Regions from separate parts of the Streptosporangium sp. NPDC049078 genome, predicted to be linked through region 3. Evidence: predicted binding sites of a transcription regulator. Region 3 holds the regulator's gene; each other region holds the start of a gene.
What was found. The regulator HrcA, encoded in region 3, represses chaperone genes, less so after heat shock. The targets are predictions, from matches to a motif close to TTGGCACTCTCNNNNNGAGAGTGCCAA.
Positions count from the first base shown of each region.

Region 1: groL (chaperonin GroEL) is a predicted target of HrcA. The motif match lies at 1,562-1,588, and genes of this name have one in related genera.
Region 2: groES (co-chaperone GroES) is a predicted target of HrcA. The motif match lies at 2,347-2,373, and genes of this name have one in related genera.

Region 1 is NZ_JBEZEL010000022.1:138,314-148,589, reverse strand. Features, by position in the region: gene thrC (threonine synthase) at 1-360, shown strand, start outside; gene AB0B90_RS32750 (MoaD/ThiS family protein) at 383-658, shown strand; gene AB0B90_RS32745 (cold-shock protein) at 1,017-1,217, shown strand; gene groL (chaperonin GroEL) at 1,698-3,323, shown strand; gene AB0B90_RS32735 (YncE family protein) at 3,763-4,830, shown strand; gene AB0B90_RS32730 (AAA family ATPase) at 4,780-6,804, opposite strand; gene AB0B90_RS32725 (DNA repair helicase XPB) at 7,278-8,924, opposite strand; gene AB0B90_RS32720 (hypothetical protein) at 9,022-9,627, opposite strand; gene AB0B90_RS32715 (helicase C-terminal domain-containing protein) at 9,941-10,276, opposite strand, start outside.
Region 2 is NZ_JBEZEL010000001.1:446,033-456,308, reverse strand. Features, by position in the region: gene AB0B90_RS01855 (hypothetical protein) at 1-837, opposite strand, end outside; gene AB0B90_RS01850 (class I SAM-dependent methyltransferase) at 1,052-2,218, opposite strand; gene groES (co-chaperone GroES) at 2,463-2,774, shown strand; gene groL (chaperonin GroEL) at 2,865-4,484, shown strand; gene AB0B90_RS01835 (sigma-70 family RNA polymerase sigma factor) at 4,734-5,402, shown strand; gene AB0B90_RS01830 (hypothetical protein) at 5,485-5,688, shown strand; gene AB0B90_RS01825 (DUF5319 family protein) at 5,649-6,026, opposite strand; gene AB0B90_RS01820 (helix-turn-helix transcriptional regulator) at 6,233-7,243, opposite strand; gene guaB (IMP dehydrogenase) at 7,726-9,207, shown strand; gene AB0B90_RS01810 (GuaB3 family IMP dehydrogenase-related protein) at 9,412-10,276, shown strand, end outside.
Region 3 is NZ_JBEZEL010000002.1:268,448-278,723, reverse strand. Features, by position in the region: gene hemW (radical SAM family heme chaperone HemW) at 389-1,600, shown strand; gene AB0B90_RS04230 (DUF4870 domain-containing protein) at 1,635-2,282, opposite strand; gene AB0B90_RS04225 (DUF3097 domain-containing protein) at 2,307-3,122, opposite strand; gene AB0B90_RS04220 (hypothetical protein) at 3,180-3,968, opposite strand; gene hrcA (heat-inducible transcriptional repressor HrcA) at 4,151-5,164, shown strand; gene dnaJ (molecular chaperone DnaJ) at 5,179-6,321, shown strand; gene AB0B90_RS04205 (16S rRNA (uracil(1498)-N(3))-methyltransferase) at 6,484-7,215, shown strand; gene AB0B90_RS04200 (hypothetical protein) at 7,339-8,040, opposite strand; gene AB0B90_RS04195 (SigE family RNA polymerase sigma factor) at 8,037-8,516, opposite strand; gene AB0B90_RS04190 (histidine triad nucleotide-binding protein) at 8,801-9,151, shown strand; gene AB0B90_RS04185 (PhoH family protein) at 9,244-10,276, shown strand, end outside.

The DNA of each region.
Region 1 (10,276 bases), on a different contig from region 3:
CCGGTCAAGCCGGACACGATCGCCAAGTCGCTCGCGATCGGTAACCCGGCCGACGGACCGTACGTCCTGGACATCGCCCGCCGCACCGGCGGCGCGGTCGAGGACGTCACCGACGCCGAGATCGTCGACTCGATCCGACTGCTGGCGAGAACCGAGGGCATCTTCGCCGAGACGGCGGGAGGCGTCGTCGTCGGGGTGCTGCGCAAGCTGGTCGCCTCGGGCACGCTCGACCCCGACGCCGAGACCGTGGTCCTCAACACCGGCGACGGTCTCAAGACCCTGGACGCGGTGGCCGCGGAGGCGCGCCCGACCGCAGTGATTCGACCCTCTCTTGACGCATTCCGTGCGGCTATCGCCTAGAAATCGTGAAAGGTACTGAATTATGAGCGTTTCTGTGCGGATTCCGACGATTCTCCGGACTTACACCGATGGTGCCGCCGAGGTGAACGGAGAAGGCGAGACCCTGCGCGATGTTCTTCAGAAGCTCGACGCGGACTTCCCGGGGATCGGTGCCCGGATTCTCGATGAATCGGGAAAGATCCGACGTTTTGTCAATGTCTACGTGGGGGATGAGGACGTCCGTTTCGCCGACAACCTCGACACGGCGACGCCCTCCGGTGTTCAGATCTCCATCATCCCGGCGGTGGCCGGAGGCTGACTCCTCCGCCCTGACGCGGCCCTGACCGCCTCGCGTCGCACCGCGTCATCCCCAGGGGCACCCGCGAATCCACGGCACCCGCCCGGCTCCGGCCGGGCGGGTGCCGTGTTTTATGACAGAAGCTCATATTTGCCGCGTACACGAATAATGTAACCCCTGACTAACCAGCAGTGATGATGAAACTTTCTCCTCGTGATAAAAGCTCTCGTAAAGAGGTAGTTTGGTGCTTGACTCTGTTGCCCGACCGCTTCCCACAGGTATGGTCGGAACGATCGACGTGGCGAAGTCCGCCCCGGAGATTGGGGACTTCGCGAGAGGAATGGGCGTCGTCCTTTAAGACCAGTAAGAGGAGTCGCAAGTGGCGCAGGGCACCGTCAAATGGTTCAACGCGGACAAGGGCTACGGCTTCATCGCGGTAGACGGTGGTAAGGATGTGTTCGTCCATTACTCCGCGATCATGATGGATGGCTACCGTGCCCTGGAGCAGGGGCAGCGGGTCGAGTTCGAGATCACCCAGGGGCAGAAGGGTCCCCAGGCGGAATCCGTCCGGGCGGTCTGACGCAGCCGTTTCATGAATTCGCAGGGAGGAGTCGGCGGGTCCCGAGGTTTCGCGGTCCGCTGAACCCCCACCGCCCAGGCCCGGCTCGCCCTCATCCGGCGAGCCGGGCGTTCGTGTCGTTCGGGCATGCGCCAACGACGGCAACGACGGCAATGACGACGGTGTCCGACAGCGCCCGACAGCGCCCCCCAAAGGCCCCGATGACGCCGATGACGACGCATCGCGTACGCCGACGTGACGCGGGATCTTCGCGGACATGACGAGAAGCTGAAGATCGTCCCACGCGCGGCCCAGGTCAACGAGGCGCGGCTTGCACTCGTCGGGGTAGAGTGCTAAACAGATTCTTGGCACTCACGCATAGAGAGTGCCAATCCTGGATCGAGGCGATGGGGCCCGCCGAACGGAGTCGTGGGCCCACATGCCGTCGCGGGCGTCGGCTCGGTCCGGTGTAAGCCACCCTTTCTCTGGGAGGTTAGCCGTATGGCAGCCAAGATGATCGCGTTTAACGAGGACGCCCGGCGCGGTCTCGAGCGCGGCATGAACCAGCTCGCGGACGCCGTCAAGGTGACCCTCGGCCCCAAGGGCCGTAACGTCGTGCTGGAGAAGAAGTGGGGCGCCCCCACCATCACCAACGATGGTGTCTCCATCGCCAAGGAGATCGAGCTCGAAGACCCGTGGGAGAAGATCGGGGCCGAGCTCGTCAAGGAGGTCGCGAAGAAGACCGACGACGTCGCGGGTGACGGCACCACCACCGCCACCGTGCTCGCCCAGGCTCTCGTACGCGAGGGTCTTCGCAACGTCGCCGCCGGCGCGAACCCGATGTCCCTGAAGAAGGGCATCGAGGCCGCCGTCGAGCGCGTCTCCGAGGAGCTGTCCAAGCTCGCCAAGGACGTGGAGACGAAGGCGCAGATCGCCTCCACGGCGTCCATCTCCGCGGGCGACCCGCAGATCGGCGAGATGATCGCCGAGGCGATGGACAAGGTCGGCAAGGAAGGCGTCATCACCGTCGAGGAGAGCAACACCTTCGGTCTCGAGCTTGAGCTCACCGAGGGCATGCGCTTCGACAAGGGCCTCACCTCGATGTACTTCGTCACCGACCCGGAGCGTATGGAGGCCGTCCTCGACGACCCGTACATCCTCGTCGTCAACTCCAAGGTGTCCGCCAACAAGGACCTGCTCCCGGTTCTCGACAAGGTCGTGCAGGCCGGCAAGCCGCTGCTGATCATCGCCGAGGACGTCGAGGGCGAGGCCCTGGCCACCCTGGTCGTGAACAAGATCCGTGGCCTGTTCCGCTCGGTCGCCGTCAAGGCGCCCGGCTTCGGTGACCGTCGCAAGGCGATGCTGGGCGACATCGGCATCCTGACCGGTGCCCAGGTCATCAGCGAGGACCTCGGCCTCAAGCTGGAGTCCACCACCCTGGACCAGCTCGGCCGCGCCCGCCAGGTCATCGTCACCAAGGACGAGACCACCATCGTCGACGGCGCCGGTGACGCCGAGCAGATCGCCGGTCGGGTCAACCAGATCCGCGCCGAGATCGACAACACCGACTCCGACTACGACCGCGAGAAGCTCCAGGAGCGCCTGGCCAAGCTGGCCGGCGGCGTGGCCGTCATCAAGGCCGGCGCCGCGACCGAGGTCGAGCTCAAGGAGCGCAAGCACCGCATCGAGGACGCCGTTCGCAACGCGAAGGCGGCCGTCGAGGAGGGCATCGTCCCCGGCGGTGGCGTGGCGCTGCTGCAGGCCGGCGCGAAGGCGTTCGACAAGCTGGAGCTCTCCGGCGACGAGGCCACCGGTGCCGCGATCGTGAAGAAGGCTCTGGAGGAGCCGCTGAAGCAGATCGCGGTGAACGCCGGCCTTGAAGGCGGCGTCGTCGTGGAGAAGGTGCGCAACCTTCCCGCGGGTGAGGGCCTCAACGCCGCCACCGGCGAGTACGTCAACCTGTTCGAGACGGGCATCATCGACCCGGCCAAGGTGACGCGTTCCGCACTGCAGAACGCGGCGTCCATCGCGGCGCTGTTCCTCACCACCGAGGCCGTCATCGCCGAGAAGCCCGAGAAGGCCGCGGCCGCTCCCGCCATGCCCGGCGGCGGCGACATGGACTTCTGAGTCCAACCGCTTTCAGTCAAAGAGGCGACCCCGACATTTCGGGGTCGCCTCTTTGGCGTGTTTTCCCGAGTGATGTCGGCCATCGGTCGTCGTACCTCCTTGAAAGGGCCGTCCTGAGGGCGCCACCGGAGGGGCGGGGAGAGACGGAGCCCGATCCGGCGGCCGGTGTGCGGAGTCATGGGCGAGAAGGGGCTCGCAAGGCCGGGTGGGGCCGAAAGGACGCGGTCACCTCCACGTCGTCCGGCCGGCTTCGGTGCCGCCAGGCAATGAATGGACCAAGGCGGGTGAAACGATAGTGCGAGCCGGTGCGTCGTTTCCTGAACGCGACGCCCTGTGGTCGTAGAACGAGGTGTTTGTTGCGACAACGGGTTCCTTGACGGCGCGGCGGAGGATGACGATGTATCACCACCACTGGAAAACACCTGAGGGTGGGTGGAGGTTGCGTGCCCTTCCCATCATGGTGGCGCTGGTCGTCATGGTCGGTCCGGTGACGCCGACGACCGCGGACGCGGCGGACACGCCGCCGAACAACGTCGTCTACGTGGCCAACTCGCAGTCGGACACCGTGTCGGTGATCGACGCGACGACCAACGAGGTCACCGCGAGCATCCCCGTCGGTGACAACCCCGTCGGGGTGGCGGTCGCTCCCGACAACGCGCATGTCTACGTGGCCAACTCGCAGTCGGATACCGTGTCGGTGATCGACGCGACGACCAGGGAGGTCACCGCGACAATCCCCGTCAGCGGCAGCCCCATCGGGATCGACGTCTCCTACGGCGGCACCCGTGTCTACGTGACCGATGTGCGAAAGGACACCGTGTCGGTGATCAACACGCTGACCAACAGGGTCATCGCCACCGTCCCGGTCGGCAAGAACCCGTTCAGGATCACCGCCATTCCCTACCGCCGTGTCTACGTGGCCAACCAGGGCTCCGACACCGTGTCGGTGATCAGCACGCTGACCAACAGGGTCATCGCCACCGTCCTGGTCGGCAAGAACCCGTTCGGAATCAGGTTCGCCCCCAATGGCCTCTACGTCTACGTGGCCAACCAGGGCTCCGACACCGTGTCGGTGATCAGCACCAGGACCAACAAGGTCGTCGCCACGATCCCCGTCAGTAGCGCTCCTTCCAGGATCGTGGTCTCCGCCGACAGCGCCCTTGTCTACGTGACCACGCTGATCCCGGAGGGCGTGGCGGTGATCGACGCCAGGACCAACGAGGTCATCGACACCATCTCTGTCGAGGGGGCTCATTTCGGGATCACGATCTCCCCGGACGGCACCTGGCTCTATGTGACCGACCTGGAGGCGGACAGCGTGTCGGTGATCAGCACCAGGACCAGAAAGGTCGTCGGTGTCATCCCGGTCGGCAAGAGTCCTTTCGGGATCAGAGCAGCGAACCGGGTGCCCCGGCCCAGGAGTTCGTACCGTCTGGCGCCGACCGGACAGACAACGTCACCCGGCGAGCTGGGAGGGAAGCTCCCCGGTGTGCAGGACGGTGAGTGAGGTGACGGCCCGGGTCAGGACGACGTACAGCCGGGCCAGCCCTCGCGGTTCCGCCTCGACGATCTCGGCGGGCTCGGCCACGATCACGTGGTCGTACTCCAGGCCCTTGGCCAGGGACGCCGGGACGACCAGGAGACGGTGGTCCTCGACCGTGTCGGGGCTCAGCACCCGGTGATCCAGGTGGGACAGGGCCTCGGACGCGGCCCCCACCGAGGCGTCGGGGACGATGACGCCGATCGACCCCTCGCGGGCGAGCGCCTCCTCGGCGGCACGGGCCAGCGCCTCGGCGAGGTCGGGTGTCGGCCGCACCGACAGGGAGCCCGCGCCGGGACGCAGTGACCGGGGGGCGGCCAGGTCAGGGGCGACGGAGGGCAGCAGCCTGGCCGCGTAGTCGAGGACCTCGCGGGGCACACGGAAGCCGAGGGTGAGCTCGGTGACCGCACCGTCCTCGAAGCCGAGATGGGTGAGGACCTCGGTCCAGGAGCGGGCCGACCAGGGGGTGGTGCCCTGCGCGAGGTCGCCCAGCACGGTGGCCGAGCCGGTGCGGCAGCGCCGGCCGAGGGCGCGCAACTGCATCGCCGACAGGTCCTGGGCCTCGTCCACGACCAGGTGGCCCAGCGGGACGGTCCGCTCGATCATGTCGGCCAGCTCGTCCATCAGCGCGCCGTCGGACGCCGACCACTTCGCCGAGCGGAAGGACTTGGGAGGCTTCGCCCACAGCAGCAGCGACTGCTCGGAGGCCGTGAGGTCGTCCTTGGCGGCGGCGGCGAGGAAGGCGGGGTCGCTGAACAGCCGGTGGAGCACCTGCTGCGGGGTCAGCTTGGGCCAGACCGCGTCCACGAGCGCCCTGACCGGCTTGGACCTGGCCACCGCGTCCTGCACCCGGTCGTCGGGAGACTCACCGCGCTGCTCCATCCGGACGAGCACCAGGTGGGCGAGGCGCTGGGCGAGCGTGGCGCGCCCCGGGCCGTAGCGGACGGTGCCGCGCAGCGAGGCGACGATCTCGCGGACCTCGTGGTCGGCCACCCGGTAGCGGTTGATCCCCTTGGTGAACAGCACGCCCTCGGTGGGCTTGACGACGTGCGCCCACAGGGCGCGTCGGAGCACGGGGACGATCCTCGCGTCGCCCTTGACGGTGCCGACCGCGGGGTCCTCGGGGGCGGAGTGGTCGCCGAGGATCCCGGAGACCGTGGTCTGGTCGACCTTGACCTCGCCCAGGGCGGGCAGGACGGAGGAGATGTAGGAGAGGAACGCCCGGTTCGGACCGACGATCATCACGCCCGACCTGGCGAGCCGCTCGCGGTGGGTGAAGAGCAGGTAGGCCGCCCTGTGCAGGCCCACCGCGGTCTTCCCCGTGCCGGGGGCACCCTGGACGCACACCGTCCGCCCCAGGTCCGAGCGGACGATCTCGTCCTGGTCGGGCTGGATCGTCGCGACGATGTCGCGCATCGGCCCCGAGCGGGGGCGCTCGATCTCCTCGGTGAGGATCCTGCTCTGGGCGAGGGCGGCGCCGCCCTGGTCGAGGTGCTCGTCCTCGTACGCGGTCAGGTCGCCGCCCCGGTAGCCGAACCTGCGGCGCAGGGCGACGCGCATCGGGTCGGACGGGCTCGCCTGGTAGAAGGCCCGCGAGACCGGTGCCCGCCAGTCGATGACCAGGGGACGGCTGCTGTCGTCGTGGACGTGCCTGCGCCCGACGTAGACCGTGCTGGGAAGGTCGTCTCCGGCCTCGCGGTCGAGGCGGCCGAAGAACAGGGGCGTGCCGGAGTGGTCGGCGAGCGCCTCGACGCGCTGGTCGAGCAGCGCCTGCAGGATCTGCTGGGAGACCCAGTCTCCGGCGGCGTCGGAGGAGAGGGACCGGGCGTGCTCGCGCATCGCGCGCAGCGCCGCTCTGGAGACGGCCAGATGCTCGCGTTCGGCGGCGAGGATCCGGGCGGAGTCGTCGGTTATGTCGGGGGCCAATTGATGTGCGGGCACGCTGAAGCGCCTCCCATTCGATAAACGGAGGTGGTGGTCATCGGGCAGCGAATCGACCAGCTTAGCGACGGCCCCGCGGAGTCTCAAAAGGATTAACGGTGAACGAGGATACGGCGGATGCCGCGCGGGCGCCGGGGACACGCGGCGACGAAACACGGCGGGCGCTGCTCCGGTGCCGGTGGCGCGCGGAGACAAAAATCGTTTTACCGTTCCAACGGCCGCTGAGGTGGGCGTCTGATGATCGAAGAGAGCGTTCTCTTCGTCGGCGATCCGATCGTTCCGTAATCGCCCTGACACTCTCTGTAATTCTCCATGGAAATGGCGAAAAAGCGAGGCGAACCCGGTGAGTCCCGCAGATCATGGGGGTATGTCGCCAGTGGCCCTGAGGCCTAGCGAGGGGGTGGTTTGTTTGTCGAAAGCCCGCGGGATTTCGTGGACCTGACACAAATCGACGACGTGTTCGCTGTGTGAGATCAATCTCCGGCGAGCACGTCGTCCGCGTCGATGATCTGATACGCGTACCCCTGCTCGGCGAGGAACCGCTGCCGATGGGCGGCGAAATCCTGGTCCACGGTGTCACGGCTCACCACCGAGTAGAAGCGTGCCCCGCCCCCGCCCGCCTTCGGCCGCAGCACCCGGCCCAGCCGCTGAGCCTCCTCCTGCCGGGACCCGAAGGTGCCCGACACCTGGATGGCCACCGCCGCCTCCGGCAGGTCGATGGAGAAGTTGGCGACCTTGGAGACGACGAGGACCTGGATCTCCCTGTCGCGGAACGCCTGGAAGAGGCGCTCCCGCTCCTTGACCTTCGTCTCCCCCTTGATCACCGGTGCGTTCAGGTGCTCGCCGAGCTCGTCGAGCTGGTCGATGTACTGACCGATGACCAGGACCTGGTCGTCCGGGTGCCGCCGGACCAGCGCCTCGGTCACCCGCGTCTTGGACGGCGTGGTCGCGCAGAACCGGTAGCGCTCCTCGGACTCGGCCATCGCGTAGGCCAGCCGCTCCTCGTCGGTGAGCGTCACCCGCACCTCGACACAGTCGGCCGGGGCGATCCAGCCCTGGTTCTCCATCTCCTTCCACGGCGCGTCGTACCGCTTGGGGCCGATCAGGGAGAACACGTCACCCTCCCTGCCGTCCTCGCGCACGAGCGTCGCGGTCAGGCCCACCCGCCGCCTCGCCTGCAGGTCGGCGGTCATCCGGAAGATCGGCGCGGGCAGCAGGTGCACCTCGTCGTAGACGACCAGACCCCAGTCACGGGCGTCGAAGAGCTCCAGGTGCCGGTAGACGCCCTGCCTGCGGGTCGTCATCACCTGGTACGTGGCGATGGTGACGGGCCTGATCTCCTTCTTCGTGCCGGTGTACTCGCCGATCTCGTCCTCGGTCAGCGAGGTCCGCCTGAGCAGCTCCTGCTTCCACTGGTGCGCGGAGACCGTGTTGGTCACCAGGATCAGCGTCGTCGCCTTCGCCTGGGCCATCGCCGCCGCGCCCACGATCGTCTTGCCCGCCCCGCAGGGGAGCACGACCACGCCGGAGCCGCCGTGCCAGAACGCCTCGGCGGCCTCCCGCTGGTAGGTGCGCAGCTCCCAGCCCTCCTCGGTGAGCACGATCGGGTGGTGCTCGCCGTCGACGTATCCGGCCAGGTCCTCGGCGGGCCAGCCCAGCTTGAGCAGGTGCTGCTTGATGTTGCCGCGCTCGCTCGGGTGGACCACCACGCCGTCGTCGCCCAGGCGCTCGCCCAGCAGCGGCTGGATCTTCTTGGCGCGCAGGACCTCCTCCAGCACGGCCTTGTCGGTGCTGGTCAGGGTGAGGCCGTGGACGGGGTGTTTTTCCAGGCGGAGCCTGCCGTAGCGCGACATCGTCTCGGCGACGTCGACCAGCAGCGCGTGCGGCACGGGGTAACGGCTGTGCGCGATCAGCGCGTCGATCACCTGCTCGGCGTCGTGCCCGGCGGCCCGCGCGTTCCACAGCGCCAGGGGGGTGATCCGGTAGGTGTGCACGTGCTCGGGGGCGCGCTCCAGCTCCGCGAACGGCGCGATCGCCTTGCGGCACTCCCCGGCCCGCTCGTGATCGACTTCAAGGAGCAGGGTCTTGTCCGATTGGACGATCAATGGTCCGTCAGTCACAGCGGCCTTCTCCCTCGGTTACCACAGGCTACGGCGGTTCGGCTCATGGTCGCACCCGTGAACGCCCACCGGTTCGTCGTGTACGGCCCCGGCCCGCTCAGGAGTCGAAGGCGCCGTTGACGCCGGCGACGATGAAGAAGGTCATGCCCAGGGCGAGCAGCGCGATGTTGACGCCGACGCTGATCCAGGTCCACTTGAGCAGGTTTCTCGCGCCCTGCGGGTCGGCGTCGACCTTGCCCAGCGCGATGCCCGACAGGATGGTGCCGACGATGCCGCCGGGGCTCACGAAGCAGCTCAGCGCGAGGGTGATACTGATGACCAGGGCGACGATCCCGTGCGTCCTGACACCTTCGACGTTGCGAGGCGGCGGGGATCCGTAACCCCCGTAGCCCTGTCCGTAACCCTGTCCGTAGGGCTGCTCGCCGTAACCCTGTCCGTAGCCCTGGCCGTATCCGGGGTCGGTGTAACCGGAGGGCTCGCCGTAGGCCGGGACCTGGTTGTAGCCGGGCTGACCGTAGTCAGGCTGACCGTAATCCGGCTGGGCGTAATCGGGCTGGGCGTAGCCGGGCTGGTGATCCTGCCGGGTCTGCTCGTAGCCGTACGGCTGCCGCTCGTGGCCCGGAGTCTGGCCGGGGCCTGTGGTGTAGGGGCTCTTCCAGTCGTCCGGGTTGGTGCTGGGGCCTTCTGAGTGACCGCTGCTCAATGGGGATCTCTCGCTTCTGTGGAGCTCAGAACGTCAACTGACACGATATGGGGCGTAGGTCGTGGGCCATGGGCGGATGGACTCGGTCGCTTCCCGGGGGCGGAGCCCGGAGGGGACCCGGAAAGGGACCCTCGCACCCCGGTGAGCGGCGCGGCGAACGACGCGCCGTCGCCGGATCATCGGACCGCCGAACGCCGACCGCCGGCCGGGTTCGCGGCGGGCCCGTCCCGCACCCGAGACTACCTCCTGGCCTCTTACGGCACGCCGGGCCGGCGCGGCCTTTCCGCCCCTCGTGAGACCGGCGGGAGGCATCTCAGACGATGTCGGCTATGCCGGTGATGCGGTGCAGGGCGAAGCGGTGCACCGCCGCTCGCGTCTCGTCGTAGGCGGTGAGATAACCGCCCTCCATCCGGGCGGGTTCGAGGATCCGGCTGGTGGCGTTGCCCTGGGAGTCGAGGTAGCCGATCCAGACCTGCGACCCCTGCCGGATGGCCTCGCGCAGGGCGGTGATCGTGGCGGTGGCGGGGGAGCGCGGCACCTCGCCGCCGGGGACGGCGACCGGGGCACGACGGGCCTGGAGCGCGGCGTCACCCGCGCGCACCGCGCGCACCGCGGCGGCCACCACGTCGGCCTCGTGGCCGTTGAACGT
Region 2 (10,276 bases), on a different contig from region 3:
GGCCGTCATGCGATGGCCGTCCAGCCTGTCGATGCGGCTCTCGACGGCGGCGGTGCACTCGTCGATCCTCGGCGCGACCAGGTCGACCCTGGCGCCCACCTGCTCGACCCTTCCGCTCACCAGGTCGACCTTGCCGTTCACCTGCTCGACGGCGGCGAGCATCCGGTCCGTGGCCGTGCCGACGGCCTGCTGGACGCTCGCCACCAGGTCGAGCATCCCCGCCTCGACGCGCCCGGTGCGCTGGGAGAGGTCGGCCACGGCCCGGTCGAGGCGGCTGAACCGGTGCGCCGCGACGCCCATGTCGGCCTGGAGCCTGCCCAGGTGCTCGGCCAGTTGCCCCACCTGCTCGTCGAGGCCCTGGGTGCCGTCGGAGATCGCCCGTAGGCGGGTGAGCGCCTCGTCCATGCTCTCGCCCACGGAACCGAGGTCGGTCCACAGGCTCGGCAGCTCGCCCAGGGGGACGACCCGGTCGCGGACGGTGTCGACGCGGCGGCCGAGGGAGTCGACCCGCTCGCCGACGGCGTCGACGTGGTCGCGTATCGCCTCGACGTGCTGGGCCAGGCCCTCGGCCCAGGAGGGCGGGCGGGCGGCGATGTCGTCCAGCCGGCCGTGGACGGACTCCAGCGTGCCGTTCAGCCCGCCGATCTCGCGCTCCCTGACCTCGCGAAGCACCCACTCCATGCCCTCCAGGCGCCGCCGGATCTCGTCGAGCACGGCCCCCTGGGTGCGCTGCTCGTAGACGTGGTCCTGTGCCGCGCGGGCGAGGAGCTCCCGCATCCGGTCGGAGATGGCGGCCTGGCCGCCCGCCTGGAGCAGGGTGTGGTCGGAGTGATCCACCGAGAGCTCCTTCGCTCGCCGACGCTCAGCCGCGCGGTTGGGTTTGATGGGATTTGCTGATGAACGAGAGGGAAACGCAGGCGAGAGAGAACTCCCGCCCGGCAACCTTAGCCCCTGGATCAGGGTTTTCTGGCAGCGAGAATAAAAGAAAGGAATTGCCGGTTGGCTGGAAGAATTGACTATTTTGGCTGGTCAGATGGTGATGATCCGCCGGTCAGTCGGGGGTGCACACGAAGGCGAACGGTCGGTCACCGATTCGGGTGAGAATGACCACCGCGGATTCCCCGCCGGAAAGTCGGAGGTCTTTCCTGAGACGGTCGACGTCCACCGCTGAGCCACGCTTCTTGATCGTCACATTGCCGGCGCCGCGCTCGCGGAGCGCCGCCCGCAGCCGCTTGAGCGAGAACGGCAGCGTCTCGTGGACCTCGTACCGCGACGCCCACGGCGTCGGCGTCGCGGTGTCACCGGTGATGTAGGCGATCTGCGGGTCGAGCAGGTGCCCGCCGACCGACGCGGCGATCTCCGCGACCAGGTGGGCGCGGATCGCCGCGCCGTCCGGCTCGTAGATGTAGCGTCCCGCGGGGCCGGTGGCGGGATCGCCGAGGGCGGGGTCGGGGGTCATCGTGGCCCCCGACGGCAGGATCGTGGCCCTGCGCGCCGTCTCGCCCGCCAGCGCACCGCACCAGATCACGGCCTCCTTGACGTCGCCCTTGTACGAGACCCACTCGGCCTCCGCGCCCTCGGGGACGAACTCGTACGGGATCCCGGGGGCGACCTTCAGGCAGGCGGCCCCGGCTCGGGCCACCATCTCCAGCACGGCGGGCCAGGGCGGTGAGTATCCCATCGGGTCGAAGGTCCGGCCCCGCGCGCCGCGGCGCGCGGGGTCGGCGAACAGGACGTCGAAGGCGGCCGGGTCCAGGGTGGAGGCGTCGGCGGCGCGGACCGAGACCCGGTCGCCGAAGCCCAGGGCGTCGGCGTTGGCCTGGGCGATCGCGGCGGTGAGCGGGTCGGCGTCGACGGCCTCGACGGAGCACCCGGCCCTGGCCAGGGCGAGGAGGTCGCCGCCGATGCCGCAGCAGACGTCGGCGACCCGCGAGCCCGCGGGGAGGCGCCGCGCCCTGTGGTCGGCGACCTCGCGGCGGGTGGCCTGCTCCAGGCCGGTCCGGGTGAAGTACATGAGATCGGCGTCGGCGCCGAACTTCTCCCTCGCGCGCAGCCTGAGCGTCGCCTGGGTGAGCGCCGCGGAGGTCAGGTCCGCGTCGTAGATCTTCCTTAACCTCGTCACCGCGGTCACCGGGTCGTCGGCGGCGGTCTCGGCCGCGGCGCCCAGGGCCTCCTGGCCGCGCTGGGTGAGGAGCTCCCGGAATGCGTCGAGATTCACATCGGCCGACGCTACCGCCTCGGCCGCAGGGCTTCGCCGTAGGGCTTCCACCTGGTTTGACGTTCGCGTGAAGCGGAGAAGGGGTGCTTCGTGTTGACTGTCAAGGCCACCTTGCATACTGTTCCGTATTGGCACTCTCCCGGTGAGAGTGCCAAATACATGCGACGAGGCAGGTCTGACACCCGCGACGGCAGACCGCTGGTCGCCTCTTCTAGATCATTCATATCTGAAGGGGAGGTCCGACGTGACGACCGCCACCAAGGTTCCCGTTAAGCCGCTCGGCGACCGCATTGTGGTCCAGCCGCTTGAGGCCGAGCAGACCACCGCTTCCGGTCTGGTCATCCCGGACACCGCCAAGGAGAAGCCGCAGGAGGGCAAGGTCCTCGCGGTGGGTCCCGGCAACTGGGACGACGAGGGCGAGAAGCGGATTCCGCTCGACGTCAAGGAGGGCGACGTGGTCCTCTACAGCAAGTACGGCGGCACCGAGGTGAAGTACAACGGCGAGGAGTATCTCGTGCTCTCCGCCCGTGACGTGCTCGCCATCATCGAGAAGTAGTTCTCGCTTCACAAAGATGACGTATCGAGCCCCGGGTCGCGTCAGCGCCCGGGGCTTTGATGCGCCGACGTACTTATAGAGAGGATTGTCATGCCGAAGACCCTGTCGTTCGAGGAGGACGCGCGCCGAGCTCTCGAGCGCGGCGTGAACGCTCTCGCGGACGCGGTCAAGGTGACGCTGGGCCCGCGCGGCCGCAACGTCGTCATCGACAAGAAGTTCGGTGCGCCCACCATCACCAACGACGGTGTCACCATCGCCCGCGAGGTCGAGCTGGAGACGCCGTACGAGAACCTGGGCGCCCAGCTGGCCAAGGAAGTGGCGACCAAGACCAACGACGTCGCCGGTGACGGCACCACCACCGCGACGGTCCTGGCCCAGGCCATGGTCCGCGAGGGTCTGCGCAACGTGGCCGCCGGAGCGCAGCCGCTCTCCCTCAAGCGCGGCATCGACATCGCGGCCAGGACCGTGAGCGACCGGCTGATCGAGTCGGCCCGCCCGGTCGAGGACAAGAAGGAGATCGCGAATGTGGCGACGATCTCCGCGCAGGACGCCAAGATCGGTGAGCTGATCGCCGAGGCGTTCGACAAGGTGGGCAAGGACGGTGTCATCACCGTCGAAGAGTCCAACAGCATGGGCCTGGAGCTCGAGTTCACCGAGGGTCTCCAGTTCGACAAGGGTTACCTGTCGCCCTACATGGTGACCGACCAGGAGCGCATGGAGGCGATCCTGGAGGACCCCTACATCCTGATCACCCAGGGCAAGATCGCCTCTGTCGCCGACTTCCTGCCGCTGCTCGAGAAGATCGCGCAGACGAAGAAGGCCCTGCTGGTCATCGCCGAGGACGTCGAGGGCGAGGCCCTCGCGGTCCTCGTCACGAACAAGATCCGTGGCACCTTCACCTCCGTCGCCGTCAAGGCGCCGGGCTTCGGTGACCGCCGCAAGGCCATGCTGCAGGACATCGCCATCCTCACCGGTGGCCAGGTCGTGAGCGAGGAGATCGGCCTCAAGCTGGAGCACGTCGGCCTGGAGGTGCTGGGCACCGCCCGGCGCGTCGTCATCACCAAGGACTCCACCACCGTCGTCGACGGTGCCGGTGAGGCCGCGGCGATCGCCGACCGCGTCAAGGAGATCAAGCTCGCCATCGAGCAGTCCGACTCCGACTGGGACCGCGAGAAGCTCCAGGAGCGTCTCGCCAAGCTCTCCGGCGGTGTCTGCGTGCTCAAGGTCGGCGCGGCCACCGAGGTGGAGCTGAAGGAGAAGAAGCACCGCCTGGAGGACGCCATCTCGGCGACGCGTGCGGCGATCGAGGAGGGCATCGTCTCCGGCGGTGGCTCCGCGCTCATCCACGTCTCCAAGGTCCTCGACGACCTGGGCCTGACCGGTGACGAGGCGACCGGTGTCTCCATCGTCCGCAAGGCCCTCGTCGAGCCGGCCCGCTGGATCGCGGAGAACGCCGGCCTTGAGGGCTACGTCGTGACGGCGAAGGTCACCGAGCTGTCCGTCGGCCAGGGCTTCAACGCCGCCACCGGCGAGTACGGCGACCTGATCGCCCAGGGCGTCATCGACCCGGTCAAGGTCACCCGCTCGGCCGTCCAGAACGCCGCCTCCATCGCCGGCATGCTGCTGACGACCGAGGCCCTCGTGGTGGACAAGCCCGAGGAGGAGGCCCCGGCCGCCGGCCAGGGTCACGGCCACGGCCACGGCCACTGATTCCTCAGCGGTTCCGAAGCGGTTCCGAACGGCTCGCGTCTCGCAGGAGGCGCGAGCCGTTCGCGTTTCGCGGTAAACCGAAAACGATCTCAAGCGTCATGTCGGACGGAAGACCAAACGCGGTTCTAGCGAATAGACGACGTATTTGGCAATCGAATGAAATATTTGCACATTCTGTAGTCGTTGTCGTCGCTGTTTGATTACGCCCCGTTACTCCGCCTCAATGTGACCAATCCGTAGCCGTTTGCGATGACGACAGTCACTATCGGGGCGGGCATCATGCCTAACGTGACCGAGGGATGCGTCGCCGACGCCAAAAATGGGGTGAGGCTTGCGACGAGGTCTGATGGGGTCGCCCACAGGGATGATCTCAAGGATCTGACAAGCCTCGCCGTTCAGGGGGATCGCACCGCGATCGAATCTCTGATCGCGCAACTGCGGCCGATGGTCGTCCGATATTGCCGTGGTCGTCTGGGCCGGGTTTCCGGCCAGTATCACATCGCGGACGACGTGGCCCAGGAAGTATGCATAGCGGTGCTGTCCGCGCTGCCCCGATACCGGGACATGGGACGCCCGTTCGCGTCCTTCGTCTTCGGTATCGCGTCTCACAAGGTGGCCGACGCGCTGCGCAGCTCCGTGCGATCCGCCGTGCCCACCCAGGATCTTCCTGACGGGCCCGACGAGGGGCCGGGGCCCGAGGAGACGGTGGTGCGTTACATCGAGGCCGAACACGCCCGCCGGCTGCTGTCCAGGCTGCCCGACAACCAACGCGAGCTGCTCATGCTCCGAGTGGTGTCGGGTCTTTCCGCCGAGGAGACCGGTAATGTACTCGGCATGTCACCAGGTGCGGTTCGTGTGGCCCAGCACAGGGCGCTCGCCCGGTTGCGGGCGATGGCGGAGCTGGAGTCGATAGCTTGACCGCGGAGCCGTCGAAGAGGGGGCGCGAGCGCAGGCCCGAGCCGCGGGACGGGGATCGCGACGACCCGGAGCGAGAACGATCATGACAACGGTTCACCCGCGCCGTCCGGTTCGTAGATACGGGCCGGACGAGGACCCGGCGGTAGCCGAGACCGACGAGCTCGTGGAGGCCCTCTCGGGCAGGACGCCCGTCTCCACCTCGGACGTCGCGGTCGCGCTGCTGGCGGCCCTGGTCGACGACGTGGATCAGCGGTGTTCTTCGGTGTCGATCACACCGTCCACGTAACCACGGGCGTATTCCCAGCTCACGTAGTCGGTGGGGTTGGGCTGGTAGGCGGGCTCGTGCACCTGGGGCTGGCCGTTCTCGATCATCTGGCGCAGGTTGCCGCGCAGCAGCTCCCAGTCGAAGTAGTGCTGCTCTCCACATTCCGGACAGTCGAGCACCAGGCCGAGCACGCCCTGAGGCTCCAGCAGCGAGCGGAAGACCTCCACGTCGGCGAGGTCGGTCATGGCCTCGTCGCGCTCGTCCGTCGTCAAGGGCTCGGGATCGTCGGCATCGCCCAGCGCCGCCGCCGGGTCGTCGGGGTCATCCGCGAATGGGTCGCGAGGGACATCGTCGAGCACGATCCCACCTTATGGCCTGGATGTGACAGACGAGTTCCGAACTGTATGAGTGGGACGCTTTAGGACAGTGCGGGCAACTTGGAGATGCCGAGGGTTCCCGGCGGTGGGGGGCGAAGGTCCAGGTGGCAGGGGAGACCTCGGGGGAGCCCGAGGGCGGCGGCCGTGCCGGGAGGCCCGGGTGAGCCCCGGGGAAGCCCCGGGGAAGCCTAGGTGAGCCAGCCGCGCCGGGCGGCCTCCACCCCCGCCTGGAACCGCGACTGCGCCCCCAGTTCGGCCATGGCGTCGGCGAACCTGGCACGCACCGTGCGGACCGAGACGCCCAGCTGCCGGGCGATCATCTCGTCGGTGACGCCCTGGCCGGCCAGTCGCAGCACCCGGACCACCCCGTCGTCGCGGTGGGTCCAGGGCAGGCGGGCGGCGCGGGCCCACAGCTCCTCGAAGAGCGAGCGCAGCGCGGCCACCACGACGGGAGCCCTCACCAGGTGGAAGTTGTAGGCGTTCTCGGGCAGCGTGCCGCCCCACTGGGCGGGCATGCCCGCGGCGTCGTCCCCCGCGATGAGGAACCAGCTCGGCACCGTGTCGAGGGTGCGGACCTCGGCCCCCGCCCGCTCGAACTGGTCCAGTTTGTCGCGCAGGCCGGGGATCTCCAGGGTGTGCACCGGGATGGTGACCCGGCAGGAGAGCAGGCCGTCGCGCTGGGCCGCGATCCACTGGTCGGCGTAGCGGTGCGCGAAGTCGCTCATCGTCCGTCTGTCGGGGATGCCCGACATCAGCTTCAGCGGCGGGGCCTGGACCGCCATGCCGATCACGCTCTCGTATAGCTCGTCCGCCCCTCCGACCAGGTCCACGGAGAACTGGCCGGTCTGGTAGTCGCGCCCGGCGTCGTACTGGTGGATGAAGCCGCGGATCGAGCCGAGCACGGTGTCGATCCTGCGACTCTCGGCGGCGAGCCGGTCCAGCCTCTCCGCGACCAGGTGGCCGAGGGCCGCGGCCGGGTGACGGGCGAGGTACTCACCCCCCTGCTCGTCGACGACTCCCAGCCGTACCAGGGTGGCCAGTTCGCGGCCGATCGGCTCGGGCGAGCCGTTGGTGGCCTGGGCGAGTTCGGCGCAGGTGGCGCGGTGCAGGCGCAGGACCGCGTTGTAAAGGGTCGTCTGGGCGGGGGTGAGCCCCAGGGTTTCCAGCGGATCGGGCAGTGCGGGGGTGTCTGTGCGCATCGGTGAGGGACTCCTGCAGGTACACGAGGTCTGGCGAGGATAACCCGGCGAATCATCCCTGTCCGGGCGTTGCTTCTACTCGCATGCCCTCGTGTGCAGCTTCGTGCAATTGCACGTTCGGACATTGCGTGGCGAACGCATCGTGACGCACCCTTGACGCAGCGTCGGCAAAGGCGCGGATCACACCGCCATCCGGATGTGGAGGGGGGTTCGGGTGGTGTCAAGGCGTCCCCGCGCCGACGCCGGTGATCCGGGGGACCGAGCGGATCACCGACCGCTCGGCCCCTCGCTTTCCCTTTCCTCCCCGTTTTACCTGGGGGGCCCGTCTTTCCCCCGGGCCCCCCGGACCCCTCTTCTCTCCGCGGTCCACCTGTCTCGCCTTTTTCCCCCGGGTCCACCGGGTTTGGCGCCAGACTCTAAACTGTGACCCGGGGGTCGGCGCCTTTCCCCGTCATGAGAGCGCCGCGGCAGGAGGATTGCAGATGGCCAAGTTCACCGAGCCGGGGTTCACGTTCGACGACGTGCTCCTCGTTCCCGCGTATTCGGACCTGCAGCCGGGGCAGGCCGACACCACCACGCGGCTGTCTCGGGGCATCACCCTGCGGATCCCGCTGGTCTCGGCGGCGATGGACACGGTGACCGAGGCCCGCATGGCGGTGGCGATGGCACGCCAGGGCGGCATCGGCGTCCTGCACCGCAACCTGTCGATCGAGGACCAGGCCCAGCAGGCCGACCTCGTCAAGCGCTCAGAGGCCGGGATGGTCACCAACCCGGTCACCTGCTCCCCGGACGACACGCTGGCCGACGTCGAGCGCCTGTGCGCGACGTACCGGATCTCCGGTGTCCCGGTGACCGACGAGACCGGTGTGCTCGTCGGCATCGTCACCAACCGCGACATGCGCTTCGAGACCGACGAGAACCGTCCGGTACGCGAGGTCATGACCCCGATGCCGCTGGTCACCGCGCCGGTCGGGGTCTCCACCGACGACGCGTTCGACCTGCTCAAGCAGAACAAGATCGAGAAGCTCCCGCTGGTCGACGCCGGAGGGCGGCTGCGCGGGCTCATCACCGTCAAGGACTTCACCAAGAGCGAGCAGTATCCCCTCGCCACCAAGGACGCCGACGGCCGGCTCGTCGTGGGGGCGGCCGTCGGCGTCGGGGGCGACGCGGAGAAGCGGGCGATGGCGCTGATCGAGGCCGGGGTCGACGTGATCGTGGTGGACGTCGCGCACGGTCACTCCAAGGGCCTCGCCGACATGATCGCCAAGATCAAGTCCAACAGCCGGGTCGACGTGATCGGTGGCAACATCGCCACCCGCGCGGGCGCCCAGATGCTCGTCGACGCCGGGGTCGACGCGGTCAAGGTCGGCGTCGGGCCGGGCTCCATCTGCACCACCCGCGTGGTCGCCGGTGTCGGCGCCCCGCAGGTGACGGCGATCCACGAGGCCTCGCTGGCCGCGGGTCCCGCCGGGGTTCCGGTGATCGGCGACGGCGGCCTGCAGTACTCGGGCGACATCGTCAAGGCCATCGCGGCCGGAGCCGACACGGTCATGCTCGGCTCGCTCCTGGCGGGTTGCGAGGAGTCCCCGGGTGAGCTGATCTTCATCAACGGCAAGCAGTTCAAGTCGTACCGGGGGATGGGCTCGCTCGGCGCGGTCCGCAACCGCGAGCGCGGCGGCGCCTCCTTCAGCAAGGACCGCTACGCGCAGGGCGACGTCGGCCACGAGGACAAGTTCATCCCCGAGGGCATCGAGGGGCAGGTCCCCTACCGCGGCCCGGTCGCCGCGGTGGCCCACCAGCTCATCGGGGGCCTGCGCCAGGGCATGTGGTACTCCGGGTGCCGTACGGTCGCCGAGATGCACGAGCGGTGCGAGCTGATGCCGATCACGGCGGCGGGTCTCAAGGAGAGCCACCCGCACGACATCCAGATGACGGTCGAGGCTCCCAACTACCACGGTCGCTAGAGCGGCGCGCGCCGCTCACACGGGAGAACGTGACGTGCGCCCCGCACGCGCGAGACGCCGCGCGTACGGCCGTACCGCAGGGAACGGCGTGTCGGGCGCACGCAGGGAACACAGCGTGCGCTGTGCGCGCACGGAACACGGCGTGCCGGGCGCACGCATGGAACACGGCGTGCGCTGTGCGCACGGAACGGGAAAGACAGGCATATGACTCAGGTAGAGATCGGCCGCGGCAAGAACGGCCGTCGTGCCTACGCGCTCGACGAGATCGGCATCGTTCCCTCCCGTCGCACCCGCGACCCGGAGGAGGTCTCGATCGCCTGGCAGATCGACGCCTACCGCTTCGAGCTGCCCGTCGTGGTGAGCCCGATGGACAGCGTGGTCTCACCGAAGACCGCCATCGAGGTCGGCAGGCTCGGCGGTCTCGCCGTGCTCGACCTCGAAGGGCTGTGGACCAGGTACGACGACCCGACGCCTCTGCTGGAAGAGGTGGCCGAGCTCAAGGGCGCGCCCGCCACGAAGCGGCTGCAGGAGATCTACGACGCGCCGATCAAGGAGGAGCTGATCGGCCGCCGCATCGAGGAGATCCGCGCCGCCGGGGTGGCGACGGCCGTCCGGCTGTCCCCGCAGCGCACGGTCCAGTACCACAAGGCCGTCATCGACGCGGGCGTGGACATCTTCGTGATCCGCGGCACCACGGTCTCGGCCGAGCACGTCTCCGGCAGGGCCGAGCCGCTCAACCTCAAGCAGTTCATCTACGAGCTCGACGTGCCCGTCGTCGTCGGGGGGTGTGCCACCTACACCGCGGCGCTGCACCTGATGCGGACCGGCGCGGCCGGGGTGCTCGTCGGCTTCGGCGGCGGCGCCTCGCACACCACCCGTACGGTGCTGGGCGTGGTGGTGCCGATGGCCACCGCGATCTCCGACGTCGCCGCCGCCCGCCGCGACTACATGGACGAGTCCGGTGGCCGTTACGTCCACGTCATCGCCGACGGCGGCATGGGCACCTCCGGCGACATCGCCAAGGCGATCGCCGTGGGCGCGGACGCGGTCATGGTCGGCTCGCCGCTGG
Region 3 (10,276 bases):
CCGGGTTCCCGCCGCTCCAGGCCCCGTCGGCTCAGACCCCTTCGGTGCGGCCTTCCGGGGGCGTCCCTCCGGGCGGGAGCAGGATCCCGCCCGAAGAGTGGCGGCAGGATCCCGCCGACTGGCAGCAGCATCTTCCACCGGACGAGCGCCCCCGGCCGCCCGCGCCGGACGACCCGGCCCCGAGGGGCCGTGCCCGGTCGCCTCGCCAGGACCGCAAGGTCTGGCCCCCGCCTCCGCCGGCCACGGTCCTCGCCGACGGCGGCGACTCCGGTCGATAGGCGAGAGCCGAGGCTCGAAGCCGACGGCCCTGGCTTCGAGCCGGTCGGTGTCCCTGAGCATCGGATCTTCGGCGTACCGGGCATCGCGGGGAAAGCGGCAGACTTGGGGCGTGCCATCCACACTTCCCGACGGGGATCCCGTACCCGCCTCCGGCGAGCTCCCGGAGAGCGCGCTCGCCGGACTCGGCGAGCGGCCCTTCGGCTTCTACGTCCACGTCCCCTTCTGCGTGACCCGGTGCGGTTACTGCGACTTCAACACCTACACGGCGTCCGAGCTCGGCCCCGGCGCCTCGCAGAAGGACTACGCGGACACCGCCGTCGAGGAGGTGCGGCGGGCGCGGGCCAACCTCGGCGCCGCGCGTCTCCCGGTCGAGACCGTGTTCTTCGGCGGAGGAACCCCCACCCTGCTCCCCGCCGGGGATCTGGTACGGATCCTGAAGGCGATCGAGGAGGAGTTCGGGCTCGCCCCCGGCGCCGAGGTGAGCACCGAGGCCAACCCCGAGTCGGTGGATCCCGCCTACCTGGCGGAGCTGCGCGCGGGCGGGTTCAACCGGATGAGCTTCGGGATGCAGAGCGCCCGCGAGCACGTGCTCCAGGTGCTGGACCGCCGCCACACCCCCGGCCGCCCCGCGCGGGCGGTACGGGAGGCGAGGGAGGCGGGGTTCGACCACGTCAACCTCGACCTGATCTACAGCACGCCGGGGGAGAGCGACGACGACTGGCGCGCGTCGCTGGCCGCGGCGATCGAGGCGGGGCCGGACCACGTCTCCGCGTACTCGCTGATCGTCGAGGACGGAACGAAGCTGGCCGCCAGGATCAGGCGCGGCGAGCTCCCGATGCCCGACGACGACGTGGCCGCCGATCGTTACCTGATCGCCGACGCCATGCTGGCCGAGGCGGGGTTCGAGTGGTACGAGGTGTCCAACTGGGCGACCTCGGAGGCCGGGCGCTGCCGGCACAATCTGCTCTACTGGACCGGCGGCGACTGGTGGGGCGTCGGTCCCGGGGCGCACAGCCACGTCGGCGGCACTCGCTGGTGGAACGTGAAGCACCCCGCCGCCTACGCCCGGCGTCTGGCCGAGGGCACCTCGCCCGCGCACGCGCGCGAGGTGCTGGACCCTCAGGACCGGGCGGTGGAGCGGCTGATGCTGGAACTGCGGCTCGCCCGGGGTTTCCCGCTCGGCGAGCTGGAACGCCCGCCCGTGGTCGCCCGCGCGCTCGCCGACGGCCTGCTGGAGGTGGAGCCGTTCAAGGCGGGCCGTGCGGTGCTCACCCTGCGCGGTCGTCTCCTGGCGGACGCCCTGGTCCGGGATCTCACCTGAGAGCTCCGGGGCACCGGCCGGTCCGCCGGGCGGGTCAGTCGACGAAGCGGATGTTTATCGGATAGCGGTAGGTCTCTCCCCGGTTGGCCGCCAGCGCGGCGACGATCGCCATGACGATCGATCCGACCCAGAGGAAGAACATCAGCAGGAAACCGATGAACACGAACGCCAGGACCCAGCAGACGGCGTAGGCGATCAGCACCGTGAGCTGGAAGTTGAGCGCCTCGGCGGCCTGGTCGCGCGCGTAGGGCGACTCGTCCTTCTTCGCCAGATAGAGCACCAGCGGCCCGACGAAGGAGGTGAGCAGGCCCAGCAGGTGGGCGAGCATCGCCATGGTGGTGTCGTCGCTGCCCGGTCGCGGGCCGTACGTTCCAGGGGGCGCCTGGTGGCCGTATCTCGGCGGGGGGCCGTACGCCCCGTATTCGGGGTATCCGTGCTGGTAACCACCCGGGTAGCCGTCGGAGGCGTACGGGGAGGTGTAGGGCGGGTAGCCCCCGTACCGCTGGTCCGGTTGCCCGTGGGATCCGTATTCCTGGCCCGGTGGGGGGTGACCCTGGCCGCCGGGCCCGTATCCCTGGTCCGGGGGTGGGGTGCTCTGCCCCGGCCAGGAGTGGTCCGGCGGAGGGTTGCCGACCCGCCGCGTCGGGTCGTCGGCCGATGGGCCTTCGGGGTTCTCGCTCATGTCCCCTCCTGATGGGTTGACGGCCTATCCGTCCTCGTCCGGAACCGTCACGAAGTCGATCAGCTCCTCGACGGGGCCGAGGAGCTCTGGCTCCAGATCGGCATATGTCGTGACCGATCCGAGAATGCGGCGCCATGCGGCGGCAGGCTCCACATTCCAGCCCAGCGCGGCGATGACACCCTCCTTCCAGGGCACCCCGCGGGGCACCGACGGCCAGGAGGGGATCCTGAGCGCGTGCGGTCTGACCGCCTGCCAGACGTCCACGAAAGGGTGCCCGACGATCAGTACGTGCGGTGAGGAGATCCGCGCGGCGATCCGGCTCTCCTTGGAACCGGGGACGAGGTGGTCGACGAGCACACCCAGCCGCCGCCCCGGCCCCGGGCCGAACTCCTCGACGATCGAGGGCAGGTGGTCGACCCCCTCCAGATACTCCACGACCACGCCCTCGACCCGCAGGTCGTGCCCCCAGACCTTCTCCACGAGCGCGGCGTCGTGCACGCCCTCCACGTAGATCCGGCTCTCCTTCGCGACCTGGGCCCTCAGGCCCTCGACCGCGATGGAACCCGACGCGCTCCGCCTCGGGCCACGCGACGCGGCGGCGGGTCGTACGAGTGTCACGACCCTGCCCTCCAGAAGGAAGGCGGCCGGCTCCAGCGGGAAGACCCGCCGGCGCCCGAAGCGGTCCTCCAGGGTGACGGCCTCCTTGTCGCAGGCCACCACGGCGCCACAGAAGCCGCCGTCGGCGTCCTCGACGACCAGGTCGAGCTCCGCGGGCACCTGGGGGATCGTCCCCCTGCGCGGGCGCCGCCAGTCTCCCGCCAGAACGTCACGCTCGTACATCACCGACCGCCACCCTCTCTCGCCGGGGATCAGGTGGGACGCTAGCAAACACCGGCGTCACCTGCCGTAGGGTCCCGGCTGTCCCCACTGCCCCATCGACGACGCGGCGGCGGCCTGGCGCTTGCGGGCGCCGCTGCGCTTCACCAGCACGACGATCGTCACGACGATGGCGAGCAGGATCCCGATACCGGGGATCAAGAACAGGGCGGCCACCCCGCCCACCAGCGAGTCGGCGGACAGCTCCCTGCCCACGCCGAAGGTCGTGCCGTCGGCGGGGTCGGCGGAGCACTGGACCTGGTAGTCGCCCGCCTGGTCCACGCCGACCCGAAGGCCCATCTCCCAGGTGACGCCGTCGGATCCCGCGACGGTCTGCTGGATGTCCGGCTTCTGCAGGCGGGGCGTGCTCGTACCGCCGGTGAGCGTGCACTCGAACTTGGTGGGCCCGCCGGTGGCGACGTAGATCGCCGGCTTGTCCGCCGGGTCGAGCGCGACCGTCGCGGTCTCGCCGGGGGCGAACGTCCGCGTCGGGGCCGCGTCGGTGACCGCGCCGAGGATGCCACCGGCGAAGCCGCCGATGCCGACGACGATGCTGACCAGGGCGAGCAACCAGACCCCGACGATCCACCCGATGCCAGGCTTGATCTTTCCGCTGGGGGGCGGTCCCTGCGGGGCGCCGTAACCGGGAGGGGCGTAACCGTACGAGGGGGGCTGCTGGCCGTACGGCTGCTGGCCGTATTGCTGGCCGGGCTGCTGCTGGCCGTACTGCTGACCATACGGCTGCTGAGGGCCGCCGTGACCGGGGCCGCGGGAGGCGTCGCCCGGATAAGAACCGAAATCGTTGGACATGTGCAAATTGTGGTGGGTACCGCTTGGATCGCGATAGCAGTTGACTTGACAAAGGCTTGCCGTCATCATCCACCGCTTTCGCTTATCGCGCCTTCCGTGCGGGGGCCGTACACTTGGCACTCGGGAACACAGAGTGCCAAGCCTCGTGTTTCCCTCTGAACGCAGGCAGGGAGGTGACCACGTTGGTCGACGACCGCAAGCTCGCCGTGCTCCGCGCCATCGTCGAGGACTACGTGTCCACCAACGAACCGGTGGGGTCGAAGGCTCTCGCGGACCGGCACAACCTGGGGGTGTCCCCGGCGACGATCCGCAACGACATGGCGATGCTGGAGGAGCAGGGCTACATCGCCCAACCCCACACCAGCGCCGGCCGGGTGCCCACCGACAAGGGCTACCGGCTCTTCGTCGACAGGCTCTCGCAGGTGAAGCCCCTGTCGAGCGCGGAACGCAAGGCGATCGAGAGTTTCCTCGCGGGCGCCGTGGACATCGACGACGTCGTCATGCGGACGGTGCGGCTGCTGGCCCAGCTCACCCGGCAGGTCGCCGTGGTGCAGTATCCGACGCTGACCCACTCGACGGTCAGGCACGTCGAGCTGGTGCCGCTGAGCGAGCGCCGGCTGATGTTCGTGCTGATCACCAACACCGGCAGGGTCGAGCAGCGCGTGATCGAGGTGCCCGACGTCGTCGACGAGCAGCGCGTGGCACACCTGCGTGCGATGCTCAACGCCTCCCTCGACGGATGCGGGCTCACCAGCGTTCCCGACCGGGTCGCCGATCTGCCGGAGCGGTTGCCCGCGGAGGATCGACCGCTCGCGGCGACTATCCTGTCCGTACTGCTCGAGTCCCTGGTGGACAGGCATGATGAGAAGATCGTTTTTGCCGGGGCCGCCAACCTCGCGGGAGCCGACTTCACCGTCGGGCTCCGCGACGTGCTGGAGGCCCTGGAAGAGCAGGTCGTGCTCATGCGACTGCTCGGTGAGACCTCGGACCTTTCCGCGCTGACCGTGCGGATCGGCTCGGAGAACCCCTACACCGGACTCCAGGGCACATCCATCGTCGCCGCTGGATACGGTTCCGGGGACAAGCAACTCGCCCGGCTCGGTGTGCTGGGCCCGACGCGAATGGACTACCCGGTCACGATGGGCGCGGTGCGCGCGGTGGCACGCTACGTCAGCCAGATTCTGGCTGCATCATAAGAGGTCAACGAAAAGTGGCTAAGAGCGACTACTACGGCACCCTCGGGGTGCGCCGTGACGCCAGTGCGGAAGAGATCAAGAAGGCGTACCGCCGCCTGGCACGCGAGTTGCATCCCGACGTCAACCCCGATCCTGAGACTCAGGAGCGCTTCAAGGAGATCACACAGGCCTACGAGGTCCTGTCCGACTCCGGCAAGCGGCAGATGTACGACATGGGTGCCGACCCGTTCGCCGCGGGCGGCGGTGCGGGCGCCGGGGGCTTCGGCGCTGGCTTCCCGTTCAGCGACATCATGGACGCCTTCTTCGGCGCGGCCGGTGGAGGCGGTGGCCGAGGCCCCCGCTCCCGTGCCCGCCGCGGGCGCAACGCGACCATCAGGGTCGAGCTCGACCTGCGCGAGTCGGGCTTCGGCACCACCCGCGAGCTGGTCGTCGACACCGCCGTGGTCTGTGAGGTCTGCACGGGCTCAGGGGCCGCGGCCGGCACCCACCCCGACACCTGTGACATGTGTCACGGCCGGGGAGAGGTCTCCCAGGTCACCCGGTCCTTCCTCGGCCAGGTCATGACCTCCCGCCCCTGCCCCCAGTGCGGCGGCTTCGGATCGATCATCCGCAACCCCTGCCAGGAGTGCTCGGGTGACGGCCGGGTCCGCACCCGCCGGACCATCAAGGTCCGCATCCCGGCCGGTGTCGAGGACGGCACCCACATCCAGCTCGCCGGCGAAGGCGAGATCGGCCCGGGCGGGGGTCCGCCCGGAGACCTGTTCCTGGAGATCGTCGAGCGTCCCCACGAGATCTTCGAGAGGCGCGGCGACGACCTGCACTGCACCGTGCAGATCCCGATGACCGCGGCCGCGCTCGGCACCATCCTGACCATGGAGACGCTCGACGGCGCCGAGGAGCTCGACATCCGTCCCGGCACGCAGTCCGGGCAGACGATCCCCCTCTACGGGCGGGGCGTGCAACGGCTGAACGAGACGGGCCGAGGCGACCTGCTGATCCATGTGAACGTGGAGACCCCCGCCCGCCTCGACGCTGAGCAGGAGGCGCTCCTGAAGGAGCTCGCCAGGCTCCGCGGCGAGGAGCGCCCGCCCGGTAAGTTCGCCCCCGGTCAGCAGAGCTTCTTCTCCCGCCTGCGGGACGCTTTCAATGGCCGCTGACCAGGTCTCAACGGCCGCTCCGCCCCGCTTCCGGTCGCGTCGTCACGGTCCGGCCCGCACCCTGCCCGGTGCGGGTTCCCGGCCGGGGCGTCGGGTCCGTCCCGAGGCGTCGTCCCGGTCGCGTTGCCGGGGGCACCTCGGGGCGGTCCGCCCGGACGGCCCATGACCGTCCCGGTCTTCCTGGCGGACCCGGCCGACCTGGCCAGGCCGGAGTTCGTCTTCGGCGGTCCCGAAGGGCGCCACGCGGCGGCCGTACGGCGGCTGCGGGCGGGTGAGCGGCTCGACCTGACCGACGGGGCGGGCTCCGTCGCCGAGTGTGTGGTGACCGAGGCGGGCAGGGACTCGCTCCGGGTCGAGGTGCTGCGCCGCCACGACGTGCCCGTGCCGTCGCCGCGCCTGGTCGTGGTCCAGGGCCTGCCCAAGGGCGACCGGGGCGAGCTGGCCGTGGAGATGATGACCGAGGCGGGGGTCGACGTGATCGTCCCCTGGGCCGCGGCGAGGTGCGTCACCCAGTGGAAGGGCGAGCGGGCGGCCAAGGCGCTGGCCCGCTGGCGCTCCACGGCGCGCGAGGCGGGCAAGCAGTCGCGCCGCTTTCACCTGCCGGAGGTGACGGAGCTCGCGTCCACCGCGAAGGTGGCCGGCCTGTTGTCGGCGGCGGCGTTGGGCGTCGTACTGCACGAGGAGGCCACCTCCCCGCTGTCCGGCCTGCCTCTCCCCGCGGGCGGCGACATCGTCGTGGTGGTCGGACCCGAGGGCGGGGTGTCGGGGGAGGAGATCGCCGCGTTCCGCGAGGCCAAGGCGGTGCCCGCGCTGCTCGGGCCGACGGTGCTGCGCACCTCGACGGCCGGCGTCGTCGCGGCGGCGGTGCTCCAGACGCGCAGTGGCCGCTGGTAGGACGCCCCTGCCGGCGCGCCACCGATCGCACGGCGACCACGGGGCCCGGGGGATCCGCGCCGTGAGGTTCTCGGCAGCCGTGAGACAAAAACCGGTCACGGCTCGCCGTGACCGGTTACCGCGCTAGTTCTGGATGGGGGCCGGAGCCAGGGTGTTCGCCTCCGTCGGCATGGGGGGCGACACGTCGCTCGAGGGGGCGCACTCGTCGGGCGAGCACGGGCTCTCCGAGGGGGCCGGTGGCCTCGATCGCGACGGCGTCGGGGTCGCCTCGATCTCCTCGCACTTGCTGATGATCCCGCTGGGCTCGACCTCAGGGCTGTCGGGGGGAGTGGGGCAGGTCGGCGTCGGCGTCGGCGCAGCCCGGGGCGTCGGCGCCGAGTCGGTCCTGGACGGCCGGGTGCTGGACGCCGCGCTCCTGGACGGTGTGGGCGTCGGCGGGAGCATGGTGGCGCCGGGGCCGCCCGACCTGTCGAGAGTCGGAAGCGGGGCGTGGGCGGACGGTGGCTGCGAGGAGGCCGCAGGGGGGCGCGAGGTGGCGGACCCGTCGACGGGAGGAGTCGACTCGGCGTACTTGACCCCTTCGGTGCTCACTTGAGGGATCACCTGTTCGCGGAACTGGGGAACCACCATGACGACGGTCGCCGCGACGAGGACCGCACCGGCGACGGAGGCTCCGGCACGCCACCACATCAGCCCGCGGAGTCCGCGCCGCTCGATGCGGCCGCGGATTATCTCCAGCCCGTCCGGGGAGGGGACGACCGAGTTCGCCTCCGCGCTGAGCGCGCGGCGAAGCAGCTCGCCGTACTCATCCGGGGAGTCGGTCATGACAGTTGCTCCAGTGAGGTTCGTAGGGCGGCCATGCCACGAGCCGTGTGGCTCTTGACCGCGCCTTTGCTGATGCCCATCGCGTGGGCGATCTGCGCCTCGGACAGGTCTCCGTAGTAACGCAGGACCAGGGCCTCCCGCTGGCGTGCGGGCAACCCGCGCAGCGCTTCGATGACGGCGGAACGCTCGAACTCGCCGATCGCGCCGTTCTCGGCGCTCGGCGCGTCGGGCATGCCCTTGGGCGCGTACTTCTCGACGACCGCTCGATGCCGAAGCACCGAACGTGATCGGTTGACGACCGACTGTCGCAGGTAGGCCAGTGCCTTGTCGGTGTCGCGCAGTCGGCGCCAGGCGCCATGGATGGCGACGAACGCGTCCTGCACGACCTCCTCCGCGGTTGCCATATCGCGGACGAGCAAGACGGCGAGACGGACAAGTGACCGATAGTGCGCGCTGTAGAGCGCGGTAACGGCCATGTCGGCGTCCCATCCGACGGGCACCGCCCCGAGCGACCTGTCGGCCACGAGGGTCTCGGTGGTCACATCAGTGGGACGCTTGGCCTTCCCAGAGGGTTTACGCTCTTCCGGTTCATTAGGGGGCATGACCCAGTCGTGTCCTCGCCAGGCGGCCATATATTGCTGTGCGCAAAGGGCTGTCGTGGTTGAAGTTTTGCACACCCACCATATCCGGGCGGATCTTTGTTTGCGGACGGGAACCATCACCGATTCACAACGTCCTCAGCGGTATGGTGCCTGTCATGGTGAGCGAAGCCGACTGCCTGTTCTGCAGGATCGTGGCCAAGGAGATTCCCGCGGAGATCGTCTACGAGACCGATCGCGCGCTGGCCTTCCGCGATGTCAATCCCCAGGCGCCGACCCACGTGCTGGTGATCCCCAAGGACCATTACCGGGACGCGGCGGCCCTCGCCGCGGCCGACCACGGCCTGGCCGACGAGGTGATCAAGGCCGCGCACGAGGTCGCCCTGCTGGAGGGGGTCGCCGAGTCGGGCTACCGGCTGGTGTTCAACACCGGGCCCGGTGCCGGCCAGACCGTCTTCCACGTGCACGGACACGTGATCGGCGGGCGGGGCCTGCAGTGGCCGCCCGGCTGAAAACCGGTAGGCGTGATCTTGACGATCGCGGATAGCATGGCGTTGAAGTTCCGCGCCTATATCTGGAGGCGAACAGGCCGTAAGGCCCGCTCATGTCCGAGACAAACGATTCCAGCAGAACGCCGCCGAGGTCCCGGGGTGCCAGCCGGACCCAGGCGAAGGTGGTTATTCCGGACGATCAGTCGATGGTCAGCCTGCTGGGCTCGCGCGACGAGTTGTTGCGCGTCATCGAGGGCGCCTTCCGCGCCGACATCCACGTCCGGGGCAACGAGATCACCGTCACCGGCAGCCCCGAGGAGAGCAGCACCGTGGTGCGGCTCTTCGAGGAGATGTCCGAACTCGTCCGCGGGGGCGCGCAGCTCACGGCCGACGCGGTCGAGCGCAGCATCGCGATGCTGCGGATGACCTCCGACAGGCCCGCCGAGGTGCTCTCCCTGGACATCATCTCCTCGCGGGGCCGGACCATCCGCCCGAAGACCGTGAACCAGAAGCGTTACGTCGACGCGATCGACAAGTTCACCATCGTCTTCGGCATCGGTCCGGCAGGCACGGGCAAGACCTACCTCGCCATGGCGAAGGCCGTGAAGGCCCTCCAGGAGAAGAAGGTCAACCGGATCATCCTCACCCGCCCCGCCGTCGAGGCGGGCGAGAGGCTGGGCTTCCTGCCGGGCACGCTCTACGAGAAGATCGACCCCTACCTGCGCCCGCTCTACGACGCGCTGCACGACATGCTCGACCCCGACTCGATCCCCAGGCTGATGGCCGCGGGCACGATCGAGGTCGCCCCCCTGGCCTACATGCGCGGCCGTACGCTCAACGACGCCTACATCATCCTGGACGAGGCGCAAAACACCTCGCCGGAGCAGATGAAGATGTTCCTGACGCGACTGGGCTTCAACTCGAAGATCGTTGTCACCGGTGACGTCACCCAGGTCGACCTGCCGAACGGCACACAGAGCGGCCTCCGGGTCGTCCAGGACATCCTGGACGGCATCTCCGACATTCACTTCAGCCGCCTGACCAGCGCTGACGTGGTGCGGCATAAGCTGGTGGGAGACATCGTGGACGCGTACGGGCGCTACGACGAGACGCAGCGCCAGAGCAGCGCGGTGGAGCAGATCAAGG